DNA from 2 places in the Streptomyces sp. WAC05292 genome. Region 1 is predicted to be linked to the other one. Evidence: riboswitches for the same ligand, from Rfam matches in the RefSeq annotation. Region 1 holds a riboswitch; the other holds the start of a gene.

The links. Region 1 has a riboswitch for cyclic di-AMP ahead of EF903_RS18045 (LysM peptidoglycan-binding domain-containing M23 family metallopeptidase). Riboswitches for the same ligand answer to the same signal wherever they lie in the genome.
Positions count from the first base shown of each region.
Region 2: it holds a riboswitch for cyclic di-AMP, as region 1 does, so the genes downstream of both, EF903_RS16735 (M23 family metallopeptidase) here and EF903_RS18045 (LysM peptidoglycan-binding domain-containing M23 family metallopeptidase) in region 1, are expected to answer to the same signal.

Region 1 covers NZ_RPSE01000160.1:3,072-8,315, reverse strand. The annotation lists gene EF903_RS18055 (aspartate aminotransferase family protein) at 1-294, shown strand, start outside; gene EF903_RS18050 (tyrosine-protein phosphatase) at 345-1,163, opposite strand; cyclic di-AMP (ydaO/yuaA leader) riboswitch at 1,474-1,659, shown strand; gene EF903_RS18045 (LysM peptidoglycan-binding domain-containing M23 family metallopeptidase) at 1,664-2,653, shown strand; gene EF903_RS18040 (SGNH/GDSL hydrolase family protein) at 2,838-3,626, shown strand; partial or broken gene EF903_RS18035 (MBL fold metallo-hydrolase) at 3,863-4,477, shown strand; gene EF903_RS18030 (TerD family protein) at 4,512-5,244, shown strand, end outside.
Region 2 covers NZ_RPSE01000138.1:111-5,354, forward strand. The annotation lists gene EF903_RS16725 (HPr family phosphocarrier protein) at 281-562, shown strand; gene EF903_RS16730 (GntR family transcriptional regulator) at 823-1,488, opposite strand; gene EF903_RS16735 (M23 family metallopeptidase) at 1,704-2,498, opposite strand; cyclic di-AMP (ydaO/yuaA leader) riboswitch at 2,511-2,668, opposite strand; gene EF903_RS16740 (pitrilysin family protein) at 2,858-4,225, opposite strand; gene EF903_RS16745 (pitrilysin family protein) at 4,246-5,244, opposite strand, start outside.

The DNA of each region.
Region 1 (5,244 bases):
CGGCCGTCGTCGCTGGGCCTGCGCAGCCGCTGGACGGTGCTCCAGGCCGCCCGCAAGGGGCTCTTCGCGCAGATGGTCGTGGTGCCGCTGCTGCGCAGGCACCGGATCCTGACGCAGGTGTCGGGGGACCGGCTGGAGGTCATCAAGCTGATTCCGCCGCTGGTGATCGACGAGGCGGACGTCGACCGGTTCGTCGGGGCCTTCCGCGAGGTGATGGACGAGGCCCACGACGGGGGCGGGCTGATGTGGGAGTTCGGGCGGACGCTCGTCAGGCAGGCGGCCGCGGGGAGCTGAGCGGTCCGGGGGCGCCGGCGGCCGGCCGGCGCCCTCCGGCCGCAGGGGCTTCAGTCGAGCAGCCGGTCGCGGAGGCGGTCCAGGGTGGCGGGGGCCAGGCGCAGGCCCTCGGCCAGGTAGCGGTCGGTGCCGCCCCACCGGGCGTCGATGGTGTCGAAGGCCGCGGCCAGGTAGGCGGCGCGGGCGTCGAAGAGCGGCGCGAGCAGCTCCGTCGCCTCGGGGGAGCGGGCCTCGGGGATGCCGCTGCCGGGGCGCACGCGGTAGCGGCGGTGCGGGGCGTTCGACTCCAGGTAGTCCGCCAGGATCGCCTCCCGCTCCACCCCCAGCGCGAGGAGCGTGACGGCGACCGCCACCCCGGCCCGGTCCTTGCCGGCGGCGCAGTGCATGAGCGCCGGAACGCTGTCCTCGGCCAGCGCGTGCAGCACCCTGCCGTGCTCGGCGGTGCGCTCCACGACCATCGCGCGGTAGGAGTCCGTCATCCGCGCGGCCGCCCTGCCGTCGCCCAGGATGCCGCGGAGCTGCTCGGTGTCCCCGTCGCGCACCATCGTCCAGAAGTCCGCGCCGGCGGCCGGGTCGGAGAGCGGGATGTTGAGGTTGCGCACGCCGGCGAGCGGTATGTCAGGGCCTTCCATGGCCTGGTCGACGGCGTTGCGGAAGTCGAAGACGGTGTGCAGGCCAAGCGATTCGAGGAACTCTGCATCGGTTTCGGTGGCATGCGCCAGATGTCCGCTTCGGTAGAGTCGTCCCGACCTGACCCGACGTCCGTCGAGAGTCGGAAGGCCGCCGACATCGCGGAAGTTGCGTACGCCGGCCAGCTGCGGCTCGGGCGCCCGTCCGGCCGGAGGGGGCGTGGGTATCTGCTGGGTCACGTGGATCCTCCGCATCGTCGCCGGATGTCCGAATTGAGCTGCTTGGGGCCAACGTGCCGCCGTCGGAGGGGAGATCGGGCGCAGCCCCGTGAGCCAGATCATACGGTGACCGTGCGTGCCCGAGGGGAAAACGTGAAAGCCCCGGCCGGAGGGCCTGTTGGCACAAGCGAATGGACACAGGGTGACCGGAATTCCGCCGGAATCGCGTTCCTGTGAATCCGTCAGGTAATTCGCGGCTTGTTCCGCCCCGTCGGACTCGATTACCTTCGCGACCGATCCGGACGGACCGCCTAATCCTGCCGCCGCCCGGAAACCGCACTCGACCATTCACGCGACCGGCAGGAGCGGGGGAACCAGGTAGGCCGCCGTCGCCGGGGTTCCCGCTCCGGAAACGGCTCGGGGTGAAGCCGTGCACGTCCCGCTCGCGGGGCCGTGCCGGCCGGACAGCTCCCGGTCCGAACCCGACAGCTCACCTCGCAGGCGCCGGAGAGGAATCCGCCATGCCGGCAAAGGGCAAGCACCGCCGTCCGAAGTCCCGCTCGATAGCCCGGGGTTTCGCCGCCGCCGGAACCGGAGGCGCCGCGCTCGCGCTCCCGCTGGTCGGCGCCGCCGGCGCCCACGCGGCGCCCGCCGCCACCGCCGCCGCCCCCGCGGTGGCTCCGCAGACCCACTCGGCGGTGCAGGCGCAGCCCGCCGCCGCACCGGCCGCCGCCCCCGCCCCCGCCGTCTACACCGTCGTGCCGGGCGACTGCCTCTCCACCATCGCCGCGGACCGCGGCGTCGAAGGCGGCTGGCAGCAGCTGTACGCCGACAACCGCGAGGCCGTCGGCTCCGACCCGTCCCTGATCCACCCCGGCCTCCGGCTCAGCCTCGGCGCGCCGGGCGCGGCCGGGGCCGCGGCGCCCGCCCCGGCGGAGAAGCCCGCAGCCAAGCCGGCCGGCAAGCCCGCCGCCGCGCCCGGGAAGAAGTCCCCGGCACCGGCGGCGGCAGCCGCCGCCGGCCGGCGCGCCGCCAAGGCCGCGGCCGACCGGCAGGCCGCCGCCCCGAAGGCGCCCGCCCCGCAGGCCGCCGCACCCGTCGCCGCCGGTTCCTTCGTCGCCCCCGTCGGCGGCGGCGTCTCCACCGCGTACAAGATGTCCGGTGCCATGTGGTCCAGCGGCTACCACACCGGCGTCGACTTCGTCGCCGCCTCCGGCACCCAGGTCCGGGCCGTCGGCGCCGGCACCGTCGTCTCCGCGGGCTGGGGAGGCGCGTACGGCAACGAGGTCGTCATCCGGCACGCGGACGGCAAGTACTCCCAGTACGCCCACCTCTCCCAGCTGTCCGTGACCGCCGGCCAGAGCGTCACCGCCGGCCAGGGCATCGGCCTCTCCGGCTCCACCGGCAACTCCACCGGCCCGCACCTCCACTTCGAGATCCGCACCGGCCAGTCCTACGGCTCCGACATCGACCCGCTCGCCTACCTCCGCTCCAAGGGCGTCACCATCTGAGGCCCGCCCCGGGCAGGGGCGGCCGCCGGACCCGTGCGGGGCCGGGACCCGAGGGGGGTCCCGGCCCCGCACGCCTCTATTCCGAACCGACCGGGTGGTATAGATCACGGCCCGTCAACCCCTGCCTACGGTGGCGTAGGTCACGTGGCGCGGTGAAAAATACGGTCTTGTGGCAGTGACGACGATGACAGAGACGACAGCGACCGCACGCAGGACCATCGGCTCGTACACGGCGATCGGGGACAGCTTCACCGAAGGGGTCGGCGACCCCGGGCCCGACGGGAGGTTCCTCGGCTGGGCGGACCGCCTGGCCGTCCTCCTGGCCGACCAGCGGCCCGAAGGCGACTTCCGCTACGCGAACCTGGCGGTACGCGGCCGCCTGCTCGACCAGATCGTGGCCGAACAGGTCCCGCGCGCCAAGGAACTCGCCCCCGACATGGTCAGCTTCTGCGCCGGCGGGAACGACATCATCCGCCCCGGCAGCGACCCCGACGCCGTCGCCGAGCGCTTCGAGGCGGCCGTCGCCGACCTCACCGGCGCCGTCGGCCTCGTCATGATCACCACCGGGTTCGACACGCGCGGCGTGCCCGTCCTCAAGCACCTGCGCGGCAAGGTCGCCACGTACAGCGCGCACGTGCGCGCCATCGCGGACAAGTACGGCTGCCCCGTCCTCGACCTGTGGTCCCTGAAGTCCGTCCAGGACCGCCGCGCGTGGGACTTCGACCGGCTGCACCTCTCGCCCGAGGGCCACACCCGCGTCGCCCTGCGCGCCGCCCAGGTACTCGGCCTCGACGTGCCGACCGACCCCGACCAGCCGTGGCCGCCGCAGCAGCCCCTCAGCTCCGTCGACGCCACCCGCGACAACATCCAGTGGGCCCGCGAGCACCTCGTCCCCTGGATCGGCCGCCGCCTGCGCGGCGAGTCCTCGGGGGACAACGTGGAGGCGAAGCGTCCGGAGCTGCTGCCGCTGTAGTACGGGCGGGCGCGGCGCCGGGCGGCGGGCGCCGGGCGGCCGACGGCGGCGGGAGGGGGAAACCGGATGCCGTCCGTCCGGCGGAATCCTCCGGGGCCGTCGGGCGTTGCCGAGGTGGGGGCCGTGCCCGGCACGGCCCCGCGCCCATCCGCCGCACCCCCAGGAGGCGCCTTGACCGGCTCCCGTCCCCCGCTCGCACAGCTGCGAGCCCTGCGCCCCGAGGCCTTCGGCGCGGACCCGACCGGGTGCGCGAGCTGGACTGGAACGAGACCACCGAGATCGCCGGCCTCTCCTTCACCGCCACCCCGGCCCGCCACTTCTGCGGCCGCGGCCTGCGCAACCAGCAGCACACCCTGTGGGCGTCCTGGGTCGTCGCCGGAGCCGAACACCGGATCTTCCACAGCGGCGACACCGGCTACTTCGACGGCTTCCGCGCCATCGGCGCGGCCCACGGCCCCTTCGACGCCACGATGATCCAGATCGGCGCCTACTCCGAACACTGGCCCGACATCCACATGACCCCGCAGGAGGGCCTCCGCGCCCACCTGGACCTCCAGGGCGGCATCCCCCACGGCGTCCTGCTCCCCATCCACTGGGGCAGCTTCAACCTGGCCCCGCACCCCTGGGCGGAACCGGCGGAGTGGACGGCGGACGAGGCCGAGGAGGCCGGCCAGGCGGCGGCCTTCCCCCGCCCGGGCGAGCCGTTCGAACCGTCGGGCAAGCTCCCGGTCGACCCGTGGTGGCGCGCGATCTCCCACCCGATCGCCCGCCCCTGGCGCCGACTGCGGGCCGCTCCCGCGGCCCCGGCCGAGGCTCCCGGCCGCGATCTCGATTTGGCGGGTGATCGCTGACGTCCGGCGGGGAGAGCCGGGCCGGGTCGCGGCCCTGCCCGGCTCGTCGTCCCACGGTCGCGACCGGGTGCTGTCCCTCGCCGTTCTCACGCTCGACCCGCACGGCCGGCAGACAGGGGCGTTCTCCACTCTCCTCAACCCGGGCTGCGACCCCGGGCCCGTGCACATCCACGGCCTCACTCCCGCCCGTCTCGCAGACGCTCCCACCTTCGAGGAGATCGCGCCGCAGGTCGGAGCACTGCTCGGCAACCGTGTCCTGGTCGCCCACAACGCGCAGTTCGACTACGACTTCCTGGCCCACGAGTTCGCCCGCGCCCGCTCCTGGGTGCCGGTCGGCAGGCGATTGTGCACGCTGGCCCTCAACCGCCTCGTGGGGCCCGCGACACCCGACCTCAGGTTGGGCACTCTTGCCGAGCACTACGGGGTGCGACAGCTGAAGGCCCACGACGCACAGGACGACGTACGGGTGCTCTCCGGCATCCTGCGCGGTTCGTTGAGCGCGGCCGAGCAGCTGGGCCTGTCCCTGCCGCTCCTGAGCTGCCCGCCCCGCCAGGACTACAAGCCGTACGTCCCCAAGACGCCCTGTGCGTACCGCAATCCCGGCCGGCCGGCACCGGGCGGGTCGCTGATGCAGGGCATGAAGGTCGCGATCACCGGGGAGACCCGGGTCTCCCGCGAGGAACTGATCGCCCGCTCGGTGGCTGCCGGGCTGAACGTGACGACCTCCGTCAGCGGCCAGACGAGCGTCGTCGTCACGAACGACCCGG
Region 2 (5,244 bases), on a different contig from region 1:
GGGGGGGGGGGGGGGGGGGGGGGGGGGGGGGGGGGGGGGGGGGGGGGGGGGGGGGGCGGCGGGGGGGAGGGGGAGGGGGGCGGGCGGGAGGGCGAGGGGAGGGGGGCCGGGTAGGGGGGGGGGGGGGGGGCTCCTGCGCGGTGCGGTCCGCCGGAGAGGTGCGAAATGGGGCAATACCGGGTAGATCGGACGGAAGAGACCGGGGCCGGCGGCGGTCCGGGCACGGGAAACCTCGTGAGATAGTGGTCTAGACAACCGTCAGAACCTGAAGGGCATCACCATGGCAGAGCGCCGCGTCAACGTCGGCTGGGCCGAGGGCCTGCACGCTCGTCCCGCCTCGATCTTCGTCCGGGCGACGACCGCTTCGGGCGTCCCGGTGACCATCGCGAAGGCGGACGGGAACCCCGTCAACGCCGCCTCCATGCTCGCGGTGCTGGGCCTGGGCGCCCAGGGCGGCGAGGAGATCGTCCTCGCGTCGGACGCCGAGGGCGCGGAGGCGGCGCTGGACCGCCTCGCGAAGCTGGTCGCCGAGGGCCTCGAGGAGCTTCCGGAGACCGTCTGACCCTTCGGGTTCCACCCCGGTTCGCGCGAAGCCGCGGCCGCCGATGCTCGGGCGCCGCGGCTTCGTCGTTCGCGGATACGCACACGCGCGTACCGGAATCGGGGTACGGGAGGCGGGATACGGGAATGCGCGCGGAAAAACGCTTCGCCGAATGCACGGAAATGCGCAGGGAGCCCGATCTCCGACCTAAAAGCGGCACGGAAAACGCGCGGCCCGTCGGAGGTCCCGGCTTTCTTACCGGTATTTCTACGGCGCCGCCGTTAAAAGGAGCGGCTCGCCGTGTTTACGGCAGGTTGCGAAGTCCTCACGCGCAGCCGGTAGGCGCCCGCGGTGTGTTCGGCGTGGCCGGCGGTCAGCGCCCGCGCCCGCTCCGCGTCGCCCCGGGCCACCGCGTCCGTGATGGCACCGTGCTCCGCCCAGCACTCCACGGGCCGCTCCGGCGCCTGCACGGCGTACATCCAGGCGACCTTGTGGCGCATCTGCGTGAGGAGGGCGATCAGCCCGGGGCTGGCGGAGGCCTGGGCGAGGGTCTCGTGGAACCAGCTCCCCAGCGCCCGCAGGTCCTCGCCCTGCCCGCCCCTGGCCCTTTCCTGGCCGAGCCTGACCAGGCCGCGCAGCACCTTCAGGTGGCCCTCGGTGCGCCGCCGCGCGGCCCTGGCGGCCGCGAGCGGCTCCAACAGCATCCGCATCTCCAGGAGGTCGGCGGCCTCCTGCTCGGTCGGCTCGGCGACGCAGGCGCCCGCGTGCCGCCGGCTGGTCACGAAGCCCTCCGACTCCAGGGTCCGCAGCGCCTCGCGGACCGGGACGCGCGAGACGCCGTACCGGCGGGCCAGCTGCTCCTCGGTGAGCCTGGCGCCCGGTTCGAACGCCCCGGAGACGATGTCGTCGCGGATCGCAGTGCACACCGCGTGCGCGGGAATACGCAAGACCGGACCTCCGCCCTGTTTTTTTCCGATTGCCGGCACCGATGCCGCGGCCGCGCGGATCGTACGGAAACTCTATGGCAATTCCCGCCGTTTTCCGAGGGCGGCAGGAAATCGGCGGTATTTCGGCCGGTGTGCGGCGGCCGGAAATCGGCGGGCGGCAGCGCGAAGGCCCCGGCTCGGTGAGCCGGGGCCTTCGCGGAAGGCTGCTGCGCGGGTCAGAGGCTGACGCCGTGGCTGCGCAGGTAGGCGATCGGGTCGATGTCGGAGCCGTACTTGGCGCCGGTGCGGGCCTCGAAGTGCAGGTGCGGGCCGCTGGAGTTGCCGGTGGAGCCGGAGAGGCCGATCTGCTGGCCCGGGGTGACCTGCTGGCCGACCGAGACGCTCAGCGAGTTGAGGTGGCCGTACTGGGTGTAGGTGCCGTCGGCGTGCCGGATCACGACGTTGTTGCCGTAGGCGCCGCCCCAGCCGGCCTCGACGACGGTGCCGACGCCGACGGCGCGGACGACGGAGCCCTCGTCGGCGTGGAAGTCGATGCCGGTGTGGCTGCCGGAGGACCACATGCCGCCGCCGGCGCGGTACTGGGTGCTGACGTAGGAGCCGGCGAGCGGGGAGACGAAGGTGTTGAGGCGCTTGCGCTCCTCCTCGCGGGCGGCGCGCTCGGCGGCCTCGCGCTCGGCCTTGGCCTTGGCCTCGGCCTTCTGCTTGGCCTCGGCGGCGCGCGCCTTCGCGTCGGCCTCGGCCTGCGCCCTCAGGGCGGCGGCCTCGGCGGCGGCCCGCTGGGCGTCGGCCTGGGCCTCGATCTGGCCGGCGACGTCCTCGGCGGTGACGACCGCGTTCAGACCGGTGTCCTCCATGGAGGGGCCCTTGTCCGACGCGGCGAAGGCCGGGGCGGCGAGGGTGCCCACCACGCCGGTGGTGGCGAGGGCGGCGACGCCGGCGTATCCGGCGGTCTTGCGGCTCAGACGGCTGGAACCACGGTGCTTGCCGGCGGCACGGCTGCCAAAGGCCATGGAGAGGCTGATCCTTTCCTTCCCTCTCGCCTACCGGGTTAGCTGACGGGTTCGGAGCAGGAAGGTCTCCTACGGGCACCTCTTGCGAGGCGGCCCGATTCACCCCAAGGGACGTGTGGGTCCCCGGCTCCCCTGGCTCGCGCCGTACGGGGACTCGGCGATCGCTGCCCGGTGCCGCGGGTGCGGCGCGTATCAACTGACGGACAGCACGGCCGACGCTAGGCGGATCATCAGTCAATCACCAAATGGTCACGGCCTTTTGTTGCGCACGCCACACCGCATACGGGCAACCTCCGCAGCAAATCCGGACACAAAGGGCCCCGGCGGACAAGCCGCCGGGGCCCTCGGGGAGTTGCCCGTCAGTTGCCGACGACGGTCACCTCTCCGATGCCCAACGCGCGCACCGGGCCCTCGATCTGCGCGGCGTCACCGACGAGCACGGTCACCAGCCGGTCCACCGGGAAGGCCTGCACCACGGCCGTGGTGGCCTCGACGGTGCCCGTCTCCGCCAGCCGGGCGTACAGCTGCGCCTGGTAGTCGTCGGGGAGCTCCTGCTCGACCTGGTCGGCGAGGGTGCCGGCGACGGCCGCGGCCGTCTCGAACTTCAGCGGGGCCACGCCCACCAGGTTCTGCACCGCGACGTCCCGCTCGGCATCCGTCAGACCGCCCTCGGCCAGCGTCCGCAGCACCTTCCAGAGGTCCTCCAGCGCCGCACCGGTGTTGGGGGTGTCCACCGACCCGCTGATGGCGAGCATCGAGGCGCCCCGGCCGTCGGCGGTGGAGCGCAGCACCTGGCCGAAGGCGCGCACGCCGTACGTGTACCCCTTCTCCTCGCGCAGCACCTTGTCCAGGCGCGAGGTGAGGGTGCCGCCCAGGCAGTACGTGCCGAGCACCTGCGCGGCCCACACCCGGTCGTGCCGGTCGGGGCCGGTGCGGCCGATCAGCAGCTGGGTCTGGACGGCGCCGGGCCGGTCGACGATGACGACGCGGCCGGTGTCGTCGGACTCGACCGGGGGCACGGGGCGGGCCTGGCCCGCGTCGCCCGTCCAGGCGCCCAGGGTGTCGGCCAGGAGGGCGTCCAGGTCGATGCCGGCCAGGTCGCCGACGATCACCGCGGTGGCCGTCGCGGGGCGCACGTGCGCCTCGTAGAAGGCGCGGACGGCGGCGGAGTCGATCCGGGCGACGGTCTCCTCGGTGCCCTGGCGCGGGCGGGACATGCGCAGGGAGGCCGGGAAGAGCTGCCGGTAGAGCTCCTTGGCGGCGCGGCGCTGCGGGTTGGCCAGCTCGTGCGGGATCTCGTCCAGGCGGTTGCGGACGAGGCGGTCGACCTCGCTGTCGGCGAAGGCCGGCGCGCGCAGCGCCTCGGCGAGCAGGCCGAGGGCCTTGGCCAGCCGGGAGGCCGGCACCTCCAGGGAGACGCGCAGGCCGGGGTGGTCGGCGTGCGCGTCGAGGGTGGCTCCGCAGCGCTCCAGCTCGGCGGCGAACTCCTCGGCGGAGTGCTTGTCGGTGCCCTCGGACAGGGCGCGCGCCATGATGGTGGCGACGCCGTCCAGCCCCTCCGGCTCGGCGTCCAGCGGTGCGGCGAGGTTCACCTCGACCGCGATGACCTGCTGGCCGGGCCGGTGGCAGCGCAGCACGGTCAGGCCGTTGGGGAGGGCGCTCCGCTCGGGGGCGGGGAACGCCCACGGCTTGGGCTGCCCGGCAGCGGGCCGCGGGTGGAAGGTCATCGTGACGGCTGCGGTGTCGCTCACTGCTCCGCCCCCTCGTTCTCGTTCTCGTTCGCGTCGGAGTCGTCGGCGGCGAGGGGCTCGTAGACGAGCACCGCGCGGTTGTCGGGGCGCAGCCGGGCCGCGGCGACGGCCTGCACCTCCTCGGCGGTGACGTCGAGGACGCGCTGCACGGCGGTCAGTGCCAGCTGCGGGTCGCCGAAGAGGACCGCGAAGCGGCACAGTTCGTCCGCCCGGCCGGCGACGGTGCCCAGCCGGTCCAGCCACTCGCGCTCCAGCTGGGCCTGGGCGCGCTCCATCTCCTCGGCCGTGGGGCCCTCGGCGGCGAACCGGGCGAGCTCCTCGTCCACGGCTGCCTCGATGGCGGGCACCTCGACGCCGCTGGAGGTCTTCACGTCCAGCCAGCCCATCGAGGGGGCGCCGGCGAGGCGGAGCATGCCGAAGCTGGCCGCGACGGCCGTCTGGTCGCGGCGGACGAGGCGGTTGTGCAGGCGGGAGGACTCGCCTCCGCCGAGGACGGTCAGCGCCACGTCGGCGGCGTCGCAGTCGCGGGTGCCGTCGTGGGGCAGCCGGTAGGCGGCCATCAGGGCGCGGGCCGGGACGTCCTCGGTGATCTCCTCGCGGAGCTGGCCGCCCATGGTGTCGGGCAGCGTGCCGTCGCGCGGGGGCTGCTTGCCGTCGTGGGCGGGGATGGTGCCGAAGTACTTCTCGATCCAGGCGAGCGTCTGATCCGGGTCGATGTCGCCGACGACCGACAGCACCGCGTTGTTGGGCGCGTAGTAGGTGCGGAAGAACGCGCGCGCGTCCTCCAGCGAGGCCGCGTCCAGGTCGGCCATCGAGCCGATCGGCGTGTGGTGGTAGGGGTGGGGCTCGGGGTAGGCCATGGCGGTCAGCCGCTCGAAGGCGGTGCCGTACGGGACGTTGTCGTAGCGCTGGCGGCGCTCGTTCTTGACGACGTCGCGCTGGTTCTCCATGGACTCCTCGTCCAGGGCGGCCAGCAGCGAGCCCATCCGGTCGGC